DNA from 4 places in the Candidatus Nitrospira allomarina genome. Region 1 is predicted to be linked to each of the others. Evidence: riboswitches for the same ligand, from Rfam matches in the RefSeq annotation. Region 1 holds a riboswitch; each other region holds the start of a gene.
The links. A riboswitch is a leader RNA that binds a small molecule or an ion and turns the genes downstream of it on or off. The one in region 1 is predicted to bind cyclic di-GMP.
Positions count from the first base shown of each region.

Region 2: another riboswitch for cyclic di-GMP. It lies ahead of PP769_RS04975 (fibronectin type III domain-containing protein); the one in region 1 lies ahead of PP769_RS08995 (fibronectin type III domain-containing protein).
Region 3: another riboswitch for cyclic di-GMP. It lies ahead of PP769_RS04985 (FG-GAP-like repeat-containing protein); the one in region 1 lies ahead of PP769_RS08995 (fibronectin type III domain-containing protein).
Region 4: another riboswitch for cyclic di-GMP. It lies ahead of PP769_RS08455 (Flp family type IVb pilin); the one in region 1 lies ahead of PP769_RS08995 (fibronectin type III domain-containing protein).

Region 1 is NZ_CP116967.1:2,033,373-2,038,010, forward strand. Features, by position in the region: gene PP769_RS08985 (FG-GAP-like repeat-containing protein) at 1-1,173, shown strand, start outside; gene PP769_RS08990 (hypothetical protein) at 1,440-1,694, shown strand; cyclic di-GMP riboswitch class I at 2,329-2,418, shown strand; gene PP769_RS08995 (fibronectin type III domain-containing protein) at 2,494-2,901, shown strand; gene PP769_RS09000 (outer membrane beta-barrel protein) at 3,549-4,638, shown strand, end outside.
Region 2 is NZ_CP116967.1:1,136,854-1,141,491, forward strand. Features, by position in the region: gene leuD (3-isopropylmalate dehydratase small subunit) at 1-291, shown strand, start outside; gene PP769_RS04970 (monovalent cation:proton antiporter family protein) at 538-2,535, shown strand; cyclic di-GMP riboswitch class I at 3,092-3,168, shown strand; gene PP769_RS04975 (fibronectin type III domain-containing protein) at 3,223-3,762, shown strand; gene PP769_RS04980 (Ig-like domain-containing protein) at 3,686-4,638, shown strand, end outside.
Region 3 is NZ_CP116967.1:1,141,572-1,146,209, forward strand. Features, by position in the region: gene PP769_RS04980 (Ig-like domain-containing protein) at 1-986, shown strand, start outside; cyclic di-GMP riboswitch class I at 1,450-1,526, shown strand; gene PP769_RS04985 (FG-GAP-like repeat-containing protein) at 1,581-3,269, shown strand; gene PP769_RS04990 (hypothetical protein) at 3,346-4,137, shown strand.
Region 4 is NZ_CP116967.1:1,913,608-1,918,245, forward strand. Features, by position in the region: gene PP769_RS08450 (phosphatase PAP2 family protein) at 403-1,413, opposite strand; cyclic di-GMP riboswitch class I at 2,046-2,126, shown strand; gene PP769_RS08455 (Flp family type IVb pilin) at 2,222-2,395, shown strand; gene PP769_RS08460 (Flp family type IVb pilin) at 2,547-2,750, shown strand; gene PP769_RS08465 (TadE/TadG family type IV pilus assembly protein) at 2,998-3,423, shown strand; gene PP769_RS08470 (TadG family pilus assembly protein) at 3,474-4,583, shown strand.

The DNA of each region.
Region 1 (4,638 bases):
AGGCAATATGCGAATGTGGCGAACCCGAATCTTCATTTTGTTGGTGGCAATCTTCAAGGCGGCTCCGAAACCCTGACGGCCGGACGGACGGATACTCATGTTCAGATGTATGCTCCAAACCCGGCTCAATTAGGTTCATCGGTGTCTCATTTCACGAATACGATTAAGCCTGATCAGCTTATGGAGCCAGGAATAGCTTCCGGAAGGGCGATTCATGATCTCGGGTTAGCTCAACCTCTGTTGCAAGATTTAGGATGGATATTTGAGGCTGGCGTGAGTTTCCCAACTCGGAATGATGTTAATGGTGACGAGAAGGCAGACCTCGTTTGGCGCAACACGAGCACGTGGGCTGTCGCGATTTGGTTGATGAACGGTTCTACGATTGCTTCCTCCGGTTTATTGGGGGTGGTGTCGTCGAAGTGGCAGGTTGCCGGTACTGGAGATGTCAATGAGGATGGGAAAGCAGATGTTATCTGGCGTCACAGCGATACAGGAACGGTTGCGGTGTGGCTGATGAATGGTCTCACTGTCATGTCGGTGGGTTTTCCAGGTAGCGTCTCTGTGGATTGGCAAATCGCGAGTGTGGGTGATGTCAACGGCGACGGGAGGGCGGACCTCGTTTGGCGCAACACAAGTAGTGGGGAAGTGACGATTTGGTTAATGAGCGGCTCCACGATTGCTTCTTCCGGCCATTTGGGCGCCGTACCGTTGGAGTGGCAAATAGCGGGAACGGGAGATATGAATGCCGATGGAAAAGCGGATCTTATATGGCGGAATAACCTGACCGGCGTAGTGGAAGTGTGGCTAATGCAAGGACTCACGGTCCTGTCAATTGGTTTCACCGGAGGGGTCTCCACGGATTGGCAAATTGCAGGGGTGGGTGATGTAAATGATGACGGGATGGGGGATTTGGTTTGGCGTAAAACGAGTAACGGGGAGGTTGCAATTTGGTTGATGAATGGGGTGACTCTCAGTTCTCCTGGGTTTTTTGGCGTGGTGCCTCAGGGATGGGAGATTGCTAGCACCAGTGATGTCAATGGGGATGGGCGCGCAGATATAATTTGGCGTAACAAGCAGACGGGTACGGTGGCGGTGTGGATGATGAATGGGCTTACTGTCATGTCGATTGGCTTTCCGGGTAGTACTTCGATCAATTGGAAAATTCAACATTAGGCAAGGTTTAAATGAAATTTCCAACCTGTTGTTTTACCCAACATACAGAAATGGAGTTTAAGGGATGGTTTGGAATTAAAAGCACTGGTCGTTGTCTTAGTTGTCACCCCGATGCTGGAATCTGGCTTTTCCTAATGGAAAGTTATTGTTTCCGAGTGCATGGTTTTAAGGCGGTCAAATTATTTCGAGCCATTTGTTGAGATTAGTCCAATTGGAAGGCATGATCTGGTGATGACAAACCTTTTCCCTTATATGTAGGCATGGATATGCTGACGGCCAATGTGAAATGGTGGTGGGCAGCAATGCTTGCGGGTAGCATCTTCCTTGCGGTACCTGGGCATTCCGAGATTGGGGCCATCATAGGCGATGTGGTTGGGCATTTTTTTTCTGCCCTGATCTTAGCCATTGTGCCGATTTTGGGATATCGTCTGTTCTATGAACGGATTGGTGAAAAAGAAATCACCTATATCTTTGGTGCCGCCTGGATCTATCTTGTGTTTTCGCAATTAGTTGGATGGTAAGAAACTACCTTTATTGCAATGAATTTAGCCATTCCCTAGGTTTTAAAGCATTATCTGCACTCCCTCATCAAAAAGTTGAAAAGAAGAATATAGGGCGTTTGAAACTCATCGATGCGGTAGAGCGCGCCTCCTCCGGTTGAATACTTGATGCCACTTCTGATCACAATGATGCGTTAGCAGTGATCCTCTGCAATCTCTTTAAGAGCGTTTGCCTCGCACGCAAACTTTATATTGATTAAATCACGGGGAAAACATAAACAGACCTGTTGATATTAGAAATCGTACGCCCGTGTTGGCCTCCTGAGCAGAGAGCTTGGGTTACTTTACTGATTCCATAGGGAACGACTTATGTGAGGCCGATTTTCCTGACAAGGGGGCTTTGGGGGATTGCCCAGGTTTCCTGTGCTTCAGATGTAGGACCTTCAGATTAGATGTTCGTTAACACATTGCGTCTGTTTAATCGTAAGATTAATTCATGAATCATGGGTTCATTTTTCTACGACTATTCTTGTTTTATTGTAATTAAGGTTTGGCAGTCTTCATGAATTCTTGAGAAATAGGAAATTTTCTTTCCCAGGATTCAAGGATCTGGCAAAGATTCCGATGAAACATCCAGAATTAAAAACGGTTGTATCCTGAAAAAAAGCAAACCATCTGAAAGGGTGGGACGCAAAGCTATGGGCCTACGTCTCGGAGTTTGAGATAGGGTTGCCAGGTTGCCAGGCAAGCCACAGAGTCTCCTTGACATGAGCGGAGTGGCTTCGCTCGGCATGATTCACATGCATAAAGGAGATCTCGTATGTCACACGATCAAGGTTTCTCTCAAATTACCTACCCCCATACCCATACCCATTCCTTTCGATCCGTATTTAGGTCATTATGGACCATTGTTCTTTTTCTCTGTCTTTTTTCCTCCAATGCACTGGCGGGAGAAGTCACCCTAGCCTGGAATCCTCCTTCCGCAGAATATGGTGGATTCATTGTCGCCTACGGGACTTCAAGCGGCACTTATTCGGAGACTCAAGATGTCGGAGCTCAGGCCATTTATACGGTGACAAGCCTGACTCCCGGTCAAACCTATTATTTTGCGGTAAAAGCTTACGACCGGGCTCGTAAAATTGAAAGCCCGTTTTCAAATCAGGTGAGTGTTACCTTGCCTATCGTTAATGCGCGTCCTGCTCCTCCAAAGGATGTAAAGGTTTATTGAGATTCGTTTTCTGGGAAAAATAGTTACAAATAGATTGTATTTGGATGGGTTGCATCAACGGAAATGTCGTAAGCCGTTTTCACCCGGGATTTATGAAGCGGGCTCCGTGATAATGAAGTCTCCCTACCTCTAAGGACATTTGCAGAACGAGGATGTTCTGCAAATGTCCTGTTTATAAAGAATTCTTCTCCGGCGTTCGTTAAATAATGGATATGAGGACAGGGTCGATGACCTGAAGTCTCATTTCTCAAGTCCCACTCCGTCGAGATTTTAGTAACTGACCTCAAGAAATTTACATGAAGTCCTGTATGATCCCTTTAACTAAAACTGAAGTCTTCCGGTAGAGTTTTATTTGTTTTCCCCACCTTGATCGACTTTATCTTGTAATTTTGGTATTCATCCCCATCTAGAAAAACAGTTTACGAAAAAAACCTTATACTTCACTTATACTGAAGCCAGAAGGACTGTTTCTTGTGCGGGTTCCTATGGTAGGGTCCATCCCTCATCAGGGAACTCATCTTGCAATTGACTTAACAGACTGATGAGGGCACCATATCTAAGAGTTGGTCATGCCCAAAACTATAGAGTATTCTTCTGACTCCACCCCCCCGCACTTCCATCGAATTGAAGATAATAAGGTAGATGTAATGATTAATTCCGTATGGCGAAAAATAAGAGCGGTGCGTCTTTCCCCATTTGCCACAATGCGTGAGCGGAAACGGCCATTTGCTGTTATTCTGACTGTTCTCGTTGCCTGTGAGATATTTTCCCCGGTCGGGGGACAGGCTCAATCTTTTTCTGATATGGGACTATTTTATTTTACCGGGTCTCATCGGCCTATTCAGAATCGGGGGGGGCTTTTTCGTGAATATATGACGGGAAATGGTTTAGGGGATGGTATCAAAGCCGGTCCGGTCCTACTCCGCCCGTTTTTAGGCGTATCGGAAGTGTATACCGACAATGTGTTTAAGAGAGACACAAATACGAAAAGTGACTTTCTTACGACCGTCGCGCCTGGAATTCAGGCGTTCATGCCGTTTGGCGGAGGTAAGCACTCTGTCCTTCTTGACTATCGTGCTGCCCAATTTCTCTACGCAAAATTTACTGAAAATAATGCCTTGGCCCAAGATGCTCTTGGCCACGTCAGTTTGAATTATCCGGGTGGTCTAGCCATAGACTTACAGGGAGGACATTTAGAAGGGTTTGATCCGAGAGGGTCGGAAGTGGATACCCAACAAAGGGATATTACCAAATGGAATGTGAATCAGTTTTTAGGCCAGATTGAATTCACGGGACAAAAGGCTGGTATCCGTCTTCGCACGAATTTCGATGATTTAAATTACACCAACAATGGGCAGGCTGCCCCGCGTGACCGGACCCGGGCTGGTGCCAATCTGAGTGTGTTTGTAAGGGTAACCCCCTCAACCCGGGCTCTTCTTGGCGTTCGAATAGTGAACAATGATTATAATACGAATACGCAGCAAAATAGTTTCGGTTACGGAGCGTTTACGGGCTTCAGCGTGGCACCTACCCGCCAGTTTTCGGGAGAATTCAATATAGGGTACCAGGTACTAAATTTTGACCACGCGCCTATCTCTGAAGAATCAACTCGTGGTCAAAACCTCCTTGCTAAGGGCTTAAGCCTAGGATCGGAGCAGCAGACTTTCTGGTACATGCGAGGAAATTTGGCCTGGAACCCCACGTCCCGGTTGAGTTTTAATATCCGTCCCTTTTCGA
Region 2 (4,638 bases), 900 kb from region 1:
ATTCTTCCCGTCGAGCTTCCAGGAGAACACATCCAAACCTTATTTGACCGGGTAGCCCATACCGACCAATATCACATCACAGTCGACTTGGCTCAGCAGGTGGTCACCCTTCCTGAAGGGGAAACGTATTCGTTCGCATTGGATCCATTTCGCAAGGATTGTTTGTTAAAGGGATTAGACGGAATAGGGCTCACGCTTCAACACGAATCTGCAATTGCCGCTTATGAAAAACGCAGGGCTCAGGAGGCCCCCTGGCTCTTTCAGGATTTTTCCTCTTCAGACCGCTTGTGAACGTCTCTTGATCTTCTCGACTAATCGGGATGGGCCTGGAAGGACCCATCTCGATTCTTCTTACGATCTTACCGGAACTAGCATTGGCCCATGTCCGTTGAGTGGGGCGCAGCGCAGAGTGGACATTATTCTCAATCCGAGGGATGATGGGTTCTTGAGATCATCCCCGTCTCCTTTATCCTGTTCTCGTATATTGCTGGAAATACCCTGCATGGGAGTCATTGCCCAGAGCCGCACCCCCAAAAGATGAGTGAAGTCCACATCCTACGGGATGTCCTCATTATTTTTTCTATTTCTGTTCTGGTTGTTTTTGTTTTTCAAAAACTCCGGCTACCGGCAGTTGCGGGATTTTTAGTTTCTGGCACCTTAGTGGGGCCTTACGGCCTGAACCTCATTTCCGATCTACACCAAGTCGAAACTCTCGCCGAAATCGGTGTGGTATTGTTGCTATTTACCATAGGCTTGGAAACTTCTCTTTCGCGAATACGGGCTTCCAGAAGGCTCTTATGGGTTGGAGGTCCCCTGCAAATTTTAAGTATGCTGAGTGTTGTAGCACTTGGGGGTTGGTTTCTGGGTCGATCATGGGAAGAATCGGTTTTCTGGGGACTGTTGTTGTCGTTGAGCAGCACCGCCATTGTCCTTAAGATTCTGGGAGATCGAGGAGAAATGGATGCGTTGCATGGGCAAGCGACCATGGCGATTCTTATTTTTCAGGATCTAGCCGTTGTGGCTATGATTTTACTGACTCCGGTACTGGGAACGGGTTCCCAAGGGGAGACCGGGGTCATTGTCGAAACGCTCGTGAAATCCGTTTTGGTTGTGGGGTTGATCGTGTTGGCTGCTCGGGTTCTTGTCCCTCATGTTCTTCATCTTATTGTGGGGACTCGAAGTCGAGAGTTATTTCTCCTGTCGATTATTGTATTGGGGCTGGGAACGGCTTGGTTGACTTCCCTCGCGGGATTGTCATTGGCTCTAGGCGCATTTATCGCGGGGCTAGTGATTTCTGAATCGGAATATAGTCATCAGGCACTGGCCGAAGTCATTCCTTTTCGGGATAGTTTTAATAGTTTATTTTTTGTCTCAGTGGGGATGTTAATGAATCCCTCGGTCATCGCGGAATTTCCCATTTTGGTGATGGGATTATTGGTGCTTGTCGTGTTAGGCAAGTTCCTCACAGGAACCGGAGCGGTATTCCTTGCTGGAGTTCCCGTTTCTACTGCATTATTAACGGGGGTGGCATTAGCGCAGGTGGGAGAGTTTGCCTTTATCCTGGCCCGGGTGGGGCAGGGAGAAGGATTATTGAATACCCATGCCTATAATATATTTCTTGCAGTATCGGTGTTGTCCATGACAATTACGCCATTTTTGATTCAATGGGCTCCCCGCCTGGCTAGACGAACTGAGGCTCTTGACCGCCTAAAACATTGGTTCCCTCGACGTCAGGTCAATGTGCGGCAAAGTATCAAGATTAAAGTCAAAGACCATGTCATTATCGTGGGTTATGGCTTAAATGGCCGGAATCTTGCCAGGGTTTTAAGTGATATGGAGATTCCATTTGTGGTGCTGGACGTCAATCCTGATGTCGTGCAGGCTGATCAAAAAAAGGGACGGGGCACCATGCTCTATGGGGATGGGACGAATCCCAGAGTGTTGACTCAAGCCGGCATCTTATTGGCGCGAGTACTCGTGGTGGCTACCTCTGACCCTTTTGGCGCGCGCCGAATTGTTCAACAAGCACGACAACTGAATCCCAATCTTCATATTGTCGTACGAACACGATATTTAAAGGAATTGCAGGACCTTCAAGAACTAGGAGCCAATGATGTCGTGCCGGAAGAATTCGAAACATCAATTGAAATTTTTGCCTTGGTTCTGCGTACCTATCAGACGCCGAAGAACAGGATTCAAGATAAAGTTGAACAAATTCGTCGGGAAGGGTATCTCCTACTCCGGAGAGGGGAGCTCCCTGAGTTAGCACACCATCTGCGTGCTGGGACATTGGCTGATGTGCAAGTCGATACCTGTCGGGTGGAAAACGATTCTCCCGCGTTGGGGAAACCATTGACGCAGTTGCATATCCATGGACGGACAGGCGCTTCGGTGATTGCGATTACACGGGATGGCGTGACGCAATCCAATCCTTCTCACGAAACGATTCTGGAGCCAGGTGATGTCCTCGTCCTTCTTGGTGCGCGTGAGCAAATCCGTAAGGCCATCGCCTTGCTCGTGGATGTCAAAATGTAAAAGGCTTGGTCTTGCCCGGGCCTATTTGGACGGCGGGTAAGCCCGTATGGTCGATTCCTCTACAAAATCGTTCCACCCAATGATTATGGCTTATCTTCTTCAGGTGTAGAACGTCGCTGGGGTGATCTTTTAAAGCTCTTGGAATCAGGCTTGCCTGCCATGAGGGCTCCATGCTGGAGAAACCCTGCATCCCAGGTGGGTCCTGGAAGGGGATGCGATGTCGTCTGGGCTTTCGGTGAAGGAAAGCTTCGCGAATGGATCTTTTCGTATTCCAAACCAGAGGGCCTCGTCAAGTAAGCTTTGAGCCTTCACGCCTTGCGCACGTCTCAAGGAGAAGGAAGAAGACCTGGCAAACGTGCCGTTCAAGAACGATCATGATTGGACGCCAAGTGCCAGAAGAATTCTCCAACCTTCCCTGCCTGGTTGATGCCTAAAGGCTTTTGGGGATCCACCGATAAAAGCCCGTGAAGTAATTGGTCACGTGTCTCCTCACTCAAAAGCGAGTTTGGATCATTCGAACGAAGATGGCATAACACAACGTAAACTAGTGGCCTCTTTCCGATAAAAGCAAACCCATTGTGAAGTGGGGACGCAAAGCCACGGGTCAGAATTTCTGATAGCCGGGTTACCGAAGAAAGAGAGACGTGCGGGAATGGGGCCTCTGTATGTGTGCGAAGGAGGTATCCCATGTCCGATGGTCGTGCGGCGAGTCGTCTAAAAAGGTGTCTAGCGTGGTGTATGCTTGGCAGTTGCCTCCTTTTTCTCCCGCAGGGGGCACAAGCCGCCACCAGTGATTCGGCTACCCTCCAATGGACCGCCAATCAAGAGGCCAATTTAGCGGGATATCGGATCTATCGAGGAACCAACCCCGGGGTTTATGGGGTTCCCACGACGGTCGGGAAGATCACGACCCATCAATATACCAACTTACCCACGGACAAAACGCACTATTTTACGGTTACGGCTTTCGATGCCTCGGGCAATGAAAGTCTTCCCTCCCCCGAGGTGAAAAAATATATCGCACCGTCCTCCCCCTCTTCCGGTTCCTCGAGTCCGCCGCCGTCCTCCTCGCTCAGTATTTCGAATCTGACCGTTGCCAGTGGAGCCACGTACCTGGTGGCCGCCGTCGGCCTCCAAGCCGGGGGGGACGGTGTATCGCGACCGCGCCTATACCTTTACCACGGTCCCTACGAGTGTGCAGGGCGCGGCCTATATCCAAACGGCTAATAATGATAAAGCGGCCACGGCAGCGGCTTTCCTCCGCTTTACGGTGAATCAACCAGTGTCCGTCACGGTAGCTTATGACGTGCGGCTCACGCCAAAACCGTCGTGGTTGAGCAGCTTTACCGATACGGGCAAGAATCTGGTGACCTCGGATACGACCTTCCGCCTCTATGCTCGGGCTTTCCCCGCCGGGACGATCACTCTCGGGGGTAATGCCGGTGGGGGGAGTGGCAGTATGTATTCCGTTATCGTTCAACCAGCGGAGGGCCCCGCTCCCGATATCACGCCTCCCACGGTAGCCTTGAGTGGCATCCAAAATGGGACGTCCCTGAGTGGCACCGTTACCGTATCGGCCATCGCCACAGATAATACTGGAGTGGTGGGTGTACAATTCCGACTCAATGGGAGCAATCTGGGGGCGGAGGATACGACACTCCCTTTCTCGCAAATATGGGACACGACTGGATTGGTTTCCGGTCAATATACATTGACCGCGATTGCCCGCGATGCGGCAGGCAATACCACAAGCTCAGCTCCGGTTACCGGAACCGTCGCCAATCCAACTACGCCGCCAACAACTATTTCCACAACCAATCCAACCACGGGCTCATTAGCGATTACCAACCTGACCGTCGCTACTGGGTCGGCGTATGGCGTGTCCGCCGCCGGTCTTCGCGCCGGGGGGACGGTGTATCGTGACCGCGCCTATACGTTTACCACGGTCCCCACGAGTGTACAGGGCGCGGCGTATATTCAAACGGCGAATAATGATAAAGCGGCCACAACGGCGGCCTTCCTCCGCTTTACGGTGAATCAACCCGTGTCCGTCACGGTGGCCTATGACGTGCGGCTCACGCCGAAACCGTCATGGTTGAACAG
Region 3 (4,638 bases), 890 kb from region 1:
TCACTCTCGGGGGTAACGCCGGGGTTGGGAGCGGCAGCATGTATTCCGTCATTATTCAACCCTCAGCGCCAGTTACTACCACTGTCGATAATCCAACCACGGGCCCATTAGCGATTACCAGCCTGATCGTTGCCAATGGGTCAGCGTATGGCGTGTCCGCCGCCGGTCTTCGCGTGGGAGGGACGGTGTATCGCGACCGCGCCTATACGTTTACCACGGTTCCCACGAGTGTGCAGGGCGCGGCCTATATTCAAACGGCCAATAATGATAAAGCCGCCACAACGGCGGCCTTCCTCCGCTTTACGGTGAATCAACCGGTGTCCGTCTCGGTGGCCTATGACGTGCGGCTCACGCCAAAACCGTCGTGGTTGAACAGCTTTACCGATACGGGCAAGAATCTGGTGACCTCGGATGCGACCCTCCGCCTCTATGCTCGGCCCTTTCCCGCCGGGACGATCACTCTCGGCGGCAATGCCAGCGGGGGAAGTGGCAGTATGTATTCCGTCATTGTTCAACCCTCAGCGCTCGTTACCAGTACTGTTGCCACTCCAACCATGCCCCCATTAAGCATTTCCAATCTGACCGTCGCTAGTGGGGCAGCGTATGGGGTGCCTGCCGTCGGCCTCAAAGCCGGGGGGACGGTGTATCGCGACCGCGCCTATACATTTACCACGGTCCCCACGAGTGTGCAGGGCGCGGCGTATATCCAAACAGCCAATAATGATAAAGCGGCCACAACGGCGTCCTTCCTCCGCTTTACGGTGAATCAACCGGTGTCCGTCACGGTGGCCTATGACGTGCGGCTCACGCCAAAACCGTCGTGGTTGAGCAGCTTTACCGATACGGGCAAGAACCTGGTGACCTCGGATACGACCCTCCACCTCTATGCTCGGGCCTTTCCGGCCGGGACGATCACTCTCGGGGGCAATGCCGGTGGGGAGGGCGGTAGCATGTATTCCGTCATCGTCCAACCTGTGGTCCAATGATGTTGTGTTGGAAGAATTCGATCCATCTATTGAGCTTTTTGTTTGGTTGTCCGCATCTATCCGACGCCGAAGGCCATGATCAAAACCCTGCATCCCAGGTGGGTCCTGGAAGGGGATGCGATGTCGTCTGGGCTTTCGGTGAAGGAAAGCTTCGCGAATGGATCTTTTCGTATTCCAAACCAGAGGGCCTCGTCAAGTAAGCTTTGAGCCTTCACGCCTTGCGCACGTCTCAAGGAGAAGGAAGAAGACCTGGCAAACGTGCCGTTCAAGAACGATCATGATTGGACGGCAAGTGCCAGAAGAATTCGCCAACTTCCCCCGCCTGGTTCATGCCTTAAAGGCTTTTGGAGATCCACCGATAAAAGCCCGTGAAGTAACAAGAGCCTGTGTCTTCTCCCATTCAAGAGCGAGCTTGAATCATTCGAACGAAGATGGCATAACACAGCATAAACGAGTGGCCTCTTTCCGATAAAGGCAAACCCATTGTGAAGTGGGGACGCAAAGCCACGGGTCAGAATTTCTGATAGCCGGGTTACCGAAGAAAGGGAGACGTGCGGGAATGGGGCCTCTGTATGTGTGCGAAGGAGGTATCCCATGTCCGATGTTCGTGCGGCGAGTCGTCTAAAAAAGTGTCTAGCGTGGTGTATACTTGGCAGTTGTCTCCTTTTTCTCCCGCAAGGGGCACAAGCCGCCACCAGTGATTCGGCTACCCTCCAATGGACCGCCAATCAAGAGGCCAATTTAGCGGGGTATCGGATCTATCGAGGAACCAACCCCGGGGTCTATGGGGTTCCCACGACGGTCGGGAAGATCACGACCCATCAATATACCAACTTACTCACGGACAAAACGCACTATTTTACGGTTACGGCTTTCGATGCCTCGGGCAATGAAAGTCTTCCCTCCCCCGAGGTGAAAAAATATATTGCACCGTCCTCCAACTCTTCCGGTTCCTCGAGTCCGCCGCCGCCCTCTTCGCTCAGTATTTCAAATCTGACCGTCGCTAGTGGGTCAGCGTATAGCGTGTCCGCCGTCGGCCTCCAAGCCGGGGGGACGGTGTATCGCGACCGCGCCTATACATTTACCTCGGTCCCCACGAGTGTGCAGGGCGCGGCCTATATTCAAACGGCCAATAATGATAAAGCGGCCACGACGGCCGCCTTCCTCCGCTTTACGGTGAATCAGCCGGTGTCCGTCACGGTGGCCTATGACGTGCGGCTCACGCCAAAACCGTCATGGTTGAGCAGCTTTACCGATACGGGCAAGAATCTGGTGACCTCGGATACGACTCTCCACCTCTATGCTCGGGCCTTTCCGGCCGGGACGATCACTCTCGGGGGCAATGCCAGCGGGGGGAGTGGCAGTATGTATTCCGTCATCGTTCAACCAGCGGAGGGCCCCGCTCCCGATATCACGCCTCCGACTACTCATGTGCTTTGGCGCAATGCGAGTAGCGGTGAAGTCGCTGTCTGGCGGATGAATGGGCTAACCATTACGTCAGTCGGTTTCCCGGGAAGTACTTCTACAGAATGGAAGATTAAGCAGGTGGGAGATATTAATGGTGATGGTGAAGGCGACATCCTTTGGCAGAACACCATAAGTGGAGTGGTGGGTATTTGGCTAATGAAGGAGGGGACAATACAATCGTTCGGCTTTCCCGGTGGTGTGTCAGCCGAATGGGTAGTTAAGGGGATCGGTGATATCAATGGGGATGGCAAAGGGGATGTGATCTGGCGCAATAAGAAAAGTGGAATGGTGACTGTATGGTTTATGGATGGGCTGTCGATTCGCTCTGTCGGCTTTCTTGGAGGCACTCCAACCGTGTGGGAAATAGAGCAAGTGGGCGACATCAATGGCGATGGGAGGGCCGACCTGGTTTGGCAGAATCGGACGAATGGCACAGTGGCGGTCTGGTTACTGAACGGGTTGACCATTACCGCGGTGGGCTTTCCCTCAAGCACTTCACTGGATTGGGAGATTCAACTACTTGGAGATGTCAATGGGGACGGTAAAGGGGATGTGATCTGGCGCAATAAGAAAAGTGGAATGGTGTCGGTGTGGCTGATGAACGGGGTGACGACACCCTTGGCAGGTTTTATAGGAGGCATACCTCTTGAATGGGACATTAGGCAGGTGAGTGATGCGGATGGAGATGGTAAGGGAGATGTGATCTTGCAAAATCGAACGAATGGCAAAGTGGCAGTGTGGCTGATGGATGGGTTGAAAATTGGTTCGGTGGGGTTTCCGGGCAGTACCCCGGTGAACTGGGAAATACAAAAATAAGATGGGTGGGAATAACATCACCAGTTGCCTCAAATTTCAAAAAGTGATTGGTCTGGGTAACATGTAGGGGTGAACGATGACATATCAAGCTCAACGACAGCTAGGGAGCGGACGCCACTTCTTCATGGTGTGTGGCGGAGTACTTCTGGGCATCAGTCTATGCGGCTTGCCGGATATGGTGTTGGCCACTGATCGACAGGTTCCGCTTCATGTCGATTCCGGAGGATTGACTGGTCAGTTGCACCAGGTATCTCTGCGCACAGTCCTTGGTCAGTTGCAAAAACAATTGGGCCTTGACTATGTGGCACCGGATGCAGAATTGGAGAAAGTCATTTCGGTGAGGTTACAGAATGAACCCTTGCACAGGGCACTCTCGAAAATTTTGGGTCAGTGGGACTATGCCTTTACATTGAATGCGGCTGGACAAATCACCACACTCCATGTGATGGCTAAGGTCTCACCGGAAGTATCCCTATCGGATAAGAAGGTTAAAGACTGGGAACGGGAACCTTCGGGGCAAAAGGCCAGTGCAGTCCCAAAAAGCGGGTTAGGAAGCCATGGGTTAGATAGGGAGAGTGAAAGTCAGATGAATAAGAATGTGCCCAGATCTGAACGGCAATCTCATGGGAAGCGAAGGTTCGGTGGACAGGTGTTCGCCATCAGGAATGTTCCTATGGAGATTCGTCCACCTGCGCCCGGAGCATCCATGCAAATTTCCCCAGCCAATACTAGAGACATGCCGATAACTCCGGCGGGAAATAGTGAGCCCGCGATGAAAATCATTCCTCCGACCGGATTTCCTCCTATGAAAATTCAACCCGTACCGAAAAATATTCAACAAGAAATGCTTCTTCCCCTGAACCCATAAAGTCGAACCAAAAGCTCTCTCCACCGTCTTGCCTGTTATTGGCAGGATAGGCTCCTCTATATTTATAAGGAGAAAAGACAGAACAATTACGTAATCGTATTTCGCAGAGAGTTCTTAATTTCAGGGAACTATTCATACTAATTAAAGCGGGCCTCTCCTATTGGAAAATTTGTAGGGCTAACAGCAAGGCCTGCTTTCTGCTCATGCCATTTCGACATTCTGGCTTTGCGTATGGGGTCGTGTTGCTCTGGGTATACCTCATTTTCCCTTTGCCTGCTCTCCCCTTCTTGAAAGAAGTCATTTTTAAGAAAGGTCTTAATAATTCGGAAAAAGGGCTGTTCACCTCCTTCTTAGTATTCTTAGCTTGTCCAATCAGGAGTAGCCCTGCTGGATGGACCATTCTGAACACTCCATTTTTCGATTCTGGGTTGAATGGAAAATACGTTGTGCCTATGCCTCTCGAAAGTCATGGGAATATTGGTTTGTGAGGTAAGGGGAGAC
Region 4 (4,638 bases), 120 kb from region 1:
CCCTTACCTCCCTTCCGTCATTCCCGCTGGTAGTTAGCGTAAACCCATCCGAAGAATTCCATAGATGGATTCCGGGTAATAATGTCGAGCAGACCGTGAAAGGATGGTAATAATAGTACTCGTCGGAAAGTGGGATGAACAAAGCATAAACCGACAAATGCGGCTCATGCCTGCCGTCTCCTTTCGTCATGCGTCTTTCGGGTTACGACTGCAGACAGCCTAACCCGGCCTACGCAACTCTGCAGCCGCGCAGAGTCTCGCGTTTATTAAGGATAGGTCAGATTAGCAATGGGGTTCCCGACAATATGTCCTCCAGATGGATTCCGATGCAAATGCAAGGGAAAGACGAGAGTCGGAGGGAGAATTGGTGCGGTGGCATGCAAAAGGGGAACGGACTAAGGCTTACGGGTGTAACCCCGGCATGTCTGTGGAACATTTACTGAACGCCATCTCCTGTTCGGGAGCGACAAATACTCCGTCAGCCTGGATTTCCTTTCCAGGCACAACCTGCCTTGCCACGTAAATGATGCAGGCGGCAGTCAATACACCACCGAATACGTCGATCAGGTGATGCCCTCCATGGATAAGCACTCCTGGAAGGACGAACAGATTGATGACGATCAGTATGGGAAACCACCAGCGAGTGGTGCGTGCTGCATACATAGCCAAAACGGCCATGATCGTGTGATACGAGGGAAAAGCCACCAGGCCTTCCATATCCTTTGGAGAAATGAATTTTGGTCCTTCAGCCCCTAGACGCAATAGTTCGGCACCATAGGACGAGCCAACAAGCGGTCTCGCCGCCTGCTCAATTGTGCCGGAAATATCATAGAGCACGCTGGTGCCAAATGCCGGAAACAGCGCCCAAAATCCAAGGGTTGCCAGACCTGAAGCGGTAATTGAAAGGATGAAGACATGGAGTTCTTTTTGCTTGCCTCCAAATCCTAAAATAATAAAAAGTAATGCCATTTGCGGGATGGAAGATAAATAAGCATAACGCGTCAATTCATTAAACAATGGATGGCGACCGGCAAATTGAACAATGTCTGGCCATGAATACCCGAACCAAGCATCGATTTGGACCAGAAACGGATCAATGGGTTCTCGCCAAAGCGGGAGCAACAGATAACCGAAAACTGATAGCACAATTGTAAACAGAAGAAGCATGCCAGTGGCCATCAGTGTCATGGAGATACGCTCACTACGCCCGCTTGAACGATAGAACAGTCCCACAGTAATGATGAAAATTCCCAAGGCAAAAAATAGGGTATAGGAAAACCAATCAAAGCCAATTTTGCGCACAAGAATCACGGCAAGGTCGAAGATCGCGAGCACGAAAATGGTATTGCGTAAAAATCGTTCAACCGGCCATAGAAAGGGTTTTCCAAGAGTCAAGTTTCCCAGTCTCATCATTTATTTCCCTCGGTTCTGAATTTGGTCACTGGTGTGCGGATACAGAGCGCCCTGGTAAATAGAACCTATAAAAAATTCCAACTGATCTAACCCCATCGTTCAATGGGGTGTTCATTGTTGGAGTTAAAGTAAGAAAGGGCATTGGAAATGGCCCGGATATTATAGACTGGGCAATCGTGAAGGTGCCTTGAAGTCTTCGATCGAAGGTCTTTTCGGGATATTTCGTTGTTATCTTGAAAATGTGTCAAAGTTTCCTTTGTGAAAAATCCTCATTCATCACCTTGACCAAAGAGAGGAGGCAGCAATCGCTCTTCACATTCCGTTTGAAGTTTCACGGAGAATTTCTCCAATTTCCATTAGTCTCACTCCTCACGTTTCCTCAGGTGCATTCCATCCAAAAATTTAAGCTGTTCTGGACAATTTCGATCTCCTTGGTCAACAAAGGGAGGTAAACCATTGTACCGGTAAACAATATGAAACATATTCAACAAAAAACCATCGGCAAGTTTTCCCTGAAGAGGTCGATAATGAAGCATGAAAACAAAGAGTCACAGAATACGAAATGGAAAATTTTCTTGGGTCTATGAGCATTTATTCATGACCATGAAACATGGATTCGGTCGGGTGCCCCTTCCCGATAAGGGCGAACACGTCGAAATGCGTGGGCGCAAAACCACGGGTCAGGGTTGGTCCCTGATAGCCGGGTTGCCGAAGGCACGGAGAGCCAAGGGGCAACGTCTGCGTCAGAATTTTCCGGGCAGTCTGGCGTAACGAAAGTATTTACCTTCGCCCGTTAAGGAGATGCGCTATGGTTAACCAAGTAATGCGTTTCGTGAATGATGATGAGGGAGCCACCGCGATTGAGTACGGTTTGTTAGCTGCTTTGATTGCCGCAGTGATTGTCACGGCCGTGACTGCTGTAGGGACTGCGCTCAGCGGTACCTTTACTACGATTTCTACCAGTGTTGCGGCTCCGAGCTAAGTGAGACCTCCTTCCCGCAGTTGATGATTAGAAGTGCCGTTCCCGATAGAAGTTTATCGGGGCGGTACTTCGGCGGGAAGCCGCCTCTGAATGGCGGCGCAGTTTTGAGAGGTGACGCGAAGGTCAGGTAAAGGATAGGGAGGCCAGCATCATGCAGACAATTCTCCTGAATCATTGTCATCAATGGGTAAAAAACTTCCTCGTTGATGAAGAAGGTGCCACGGCAATTGAATACGCACTCTTGGCCTCACTGATCGGTGCCACGGCATTGAGTGCTCAAGCAGCTTTGGGAAATGCGGTTGGGAACATGTATACGCAAGTCATGGGTGTCATCGCGGGGGCCTTGGGGAGTTAGCGGGATACTGATAAAGACTGTTCTCAATGGTATCGAAGGGGTACTCACCAAAAAAAATTGCTCAAGTCTTTTAACTGACGCATTTAGATGTCCTAGCGTTCCCGCATTTTTCTATACCATGGTCCGTACCATACCGGACTTGTGATGCATCCGATCTATATCTAACGGTAGTGTCAGTGGAATTTGACGGTATGGCCTGATCGCTGCCCTCCAATCCATTTAGATAGCCGAATGGGAACAAAGAGGCATGAGTGAGCACCGAATCAAACAAGTACTAAAGCTGAGACAATCCGAGCGTGGCTCGACGGCGGTAGAGTTTGCTCTCATTCTACCGATTCTTGCGTCACTTGCATTTGGAGCGATCGATTTTGGGCGCATGTTGTGGTTTAAGGAAGTTTTGGTGAATGCGACCCGTGTGGGAGCGCGCCAGGGGACATTATTTGCTTCGGGCAATGGCCAGGCAGAAATTGAAGCAGCCATCACGGCTTCTCTTGCAGCGGGAGGGGTGGATCCATCAGGGCTCTCGGTGGTGGTTAATGGGGTCGGAAGCCCACAGGGACAGCCGTTAAATGTGGTGTCTACCATCCCCTGGAATTATTTTGTCATCGATAAACTCATTCCTGCGATTTCGACTCCCAACCTACAAGCCTCTGTAACCATGATGATGGAATAAGGCGAGGTGGAATGTCTTGTTCAAATCTTCAATGTAACGGAGAAGCGAATATGTGGAAAAAACAACGTTGGTCCATTGTCTCACCGCTCTTGAACCAACGGGGCGTCGCGGCAATCAATGGGGCGTTTATGGCGGTCGCAATGGGCATCATGGCAGGTGTGACGATTGATGTCGGGCATGCCTTGCTCACACAAAATGAATTGCACAATGCCTCGGATGCCGCCGCGCTGGCCGCTGCGAGACAATTGGGTGTGACCTATCTTACCTTGACCATCGCAGAGCAGCAGGACATGGGACGGGCACTCACTGGCAATGAACAATCACAAGTAACTGCTCAGGCGACTGCTGCGGCATTTGCCAACAGTGCTTCAGATGTCAGTAACTTGTCTCTTTCGCAGGGAGATGTTGAGTTTGGGATATGGGATTTCAATGCGCAGACGTTCAACCCAACGGTGAACCGGCCGAATGCCATTCGCGCGACTGTCCGACGTGATGGTGCGGCCAATGGTGCGATATCGACATTTTTTGCCGGTATGTTAGGTATGAGTACTATGAATATTTCCACCAGTTCGATTGCTGCATTAGGGACTTCAGGAGGACCTGTCCCACCGGGAGTGGCCGATGTGCCGTTTGCAATTTCCACTAACTGGTTCAACGGAGTCGCCAACTGCGATGGGGGTATACAATTTTCTCCGACTGGGCCGAATGGCTGTGCGGGATGGCACGTTTTTGATCAGAATCCGGCTAATGCGAATACGCTCCGAAATACTATTGATGGGTTGAAAGATGGAAGCTATCAAAGTCCAGGGATCATCCCAGGGCAGACTCACTTTACGTTTACCGGTGGAGAAGTTGCTTCTGCCTTTCCCAATCTGATCGATCTCTGGGATGCGAAGAAACAATGGAATAGTGATACTGGACAGTATGAATGGGATATCAATCTACCGGTATATCAAGATGGAGGATCTTGTAGTAATCCCAGTGGTTCTATCACCATTGTGGGGTATGCTAAAGCGGTGGTGACCAACGTCAAGAAAAAGGATATTCAAGCGGAAGTGAAATGTGATGGTTTCTTTGATGGAACGCCAAATCCCAACCAGGCTGGTGGGGGCGCTGGGGCGCTTCAGCCCTTATCGGTTTATCCAAGATTAGTGTCCTGATGATGGGTGGACAGACTGGAGCCTGAGAAGGGTTCTCTGCGACTGTTGTTCACCG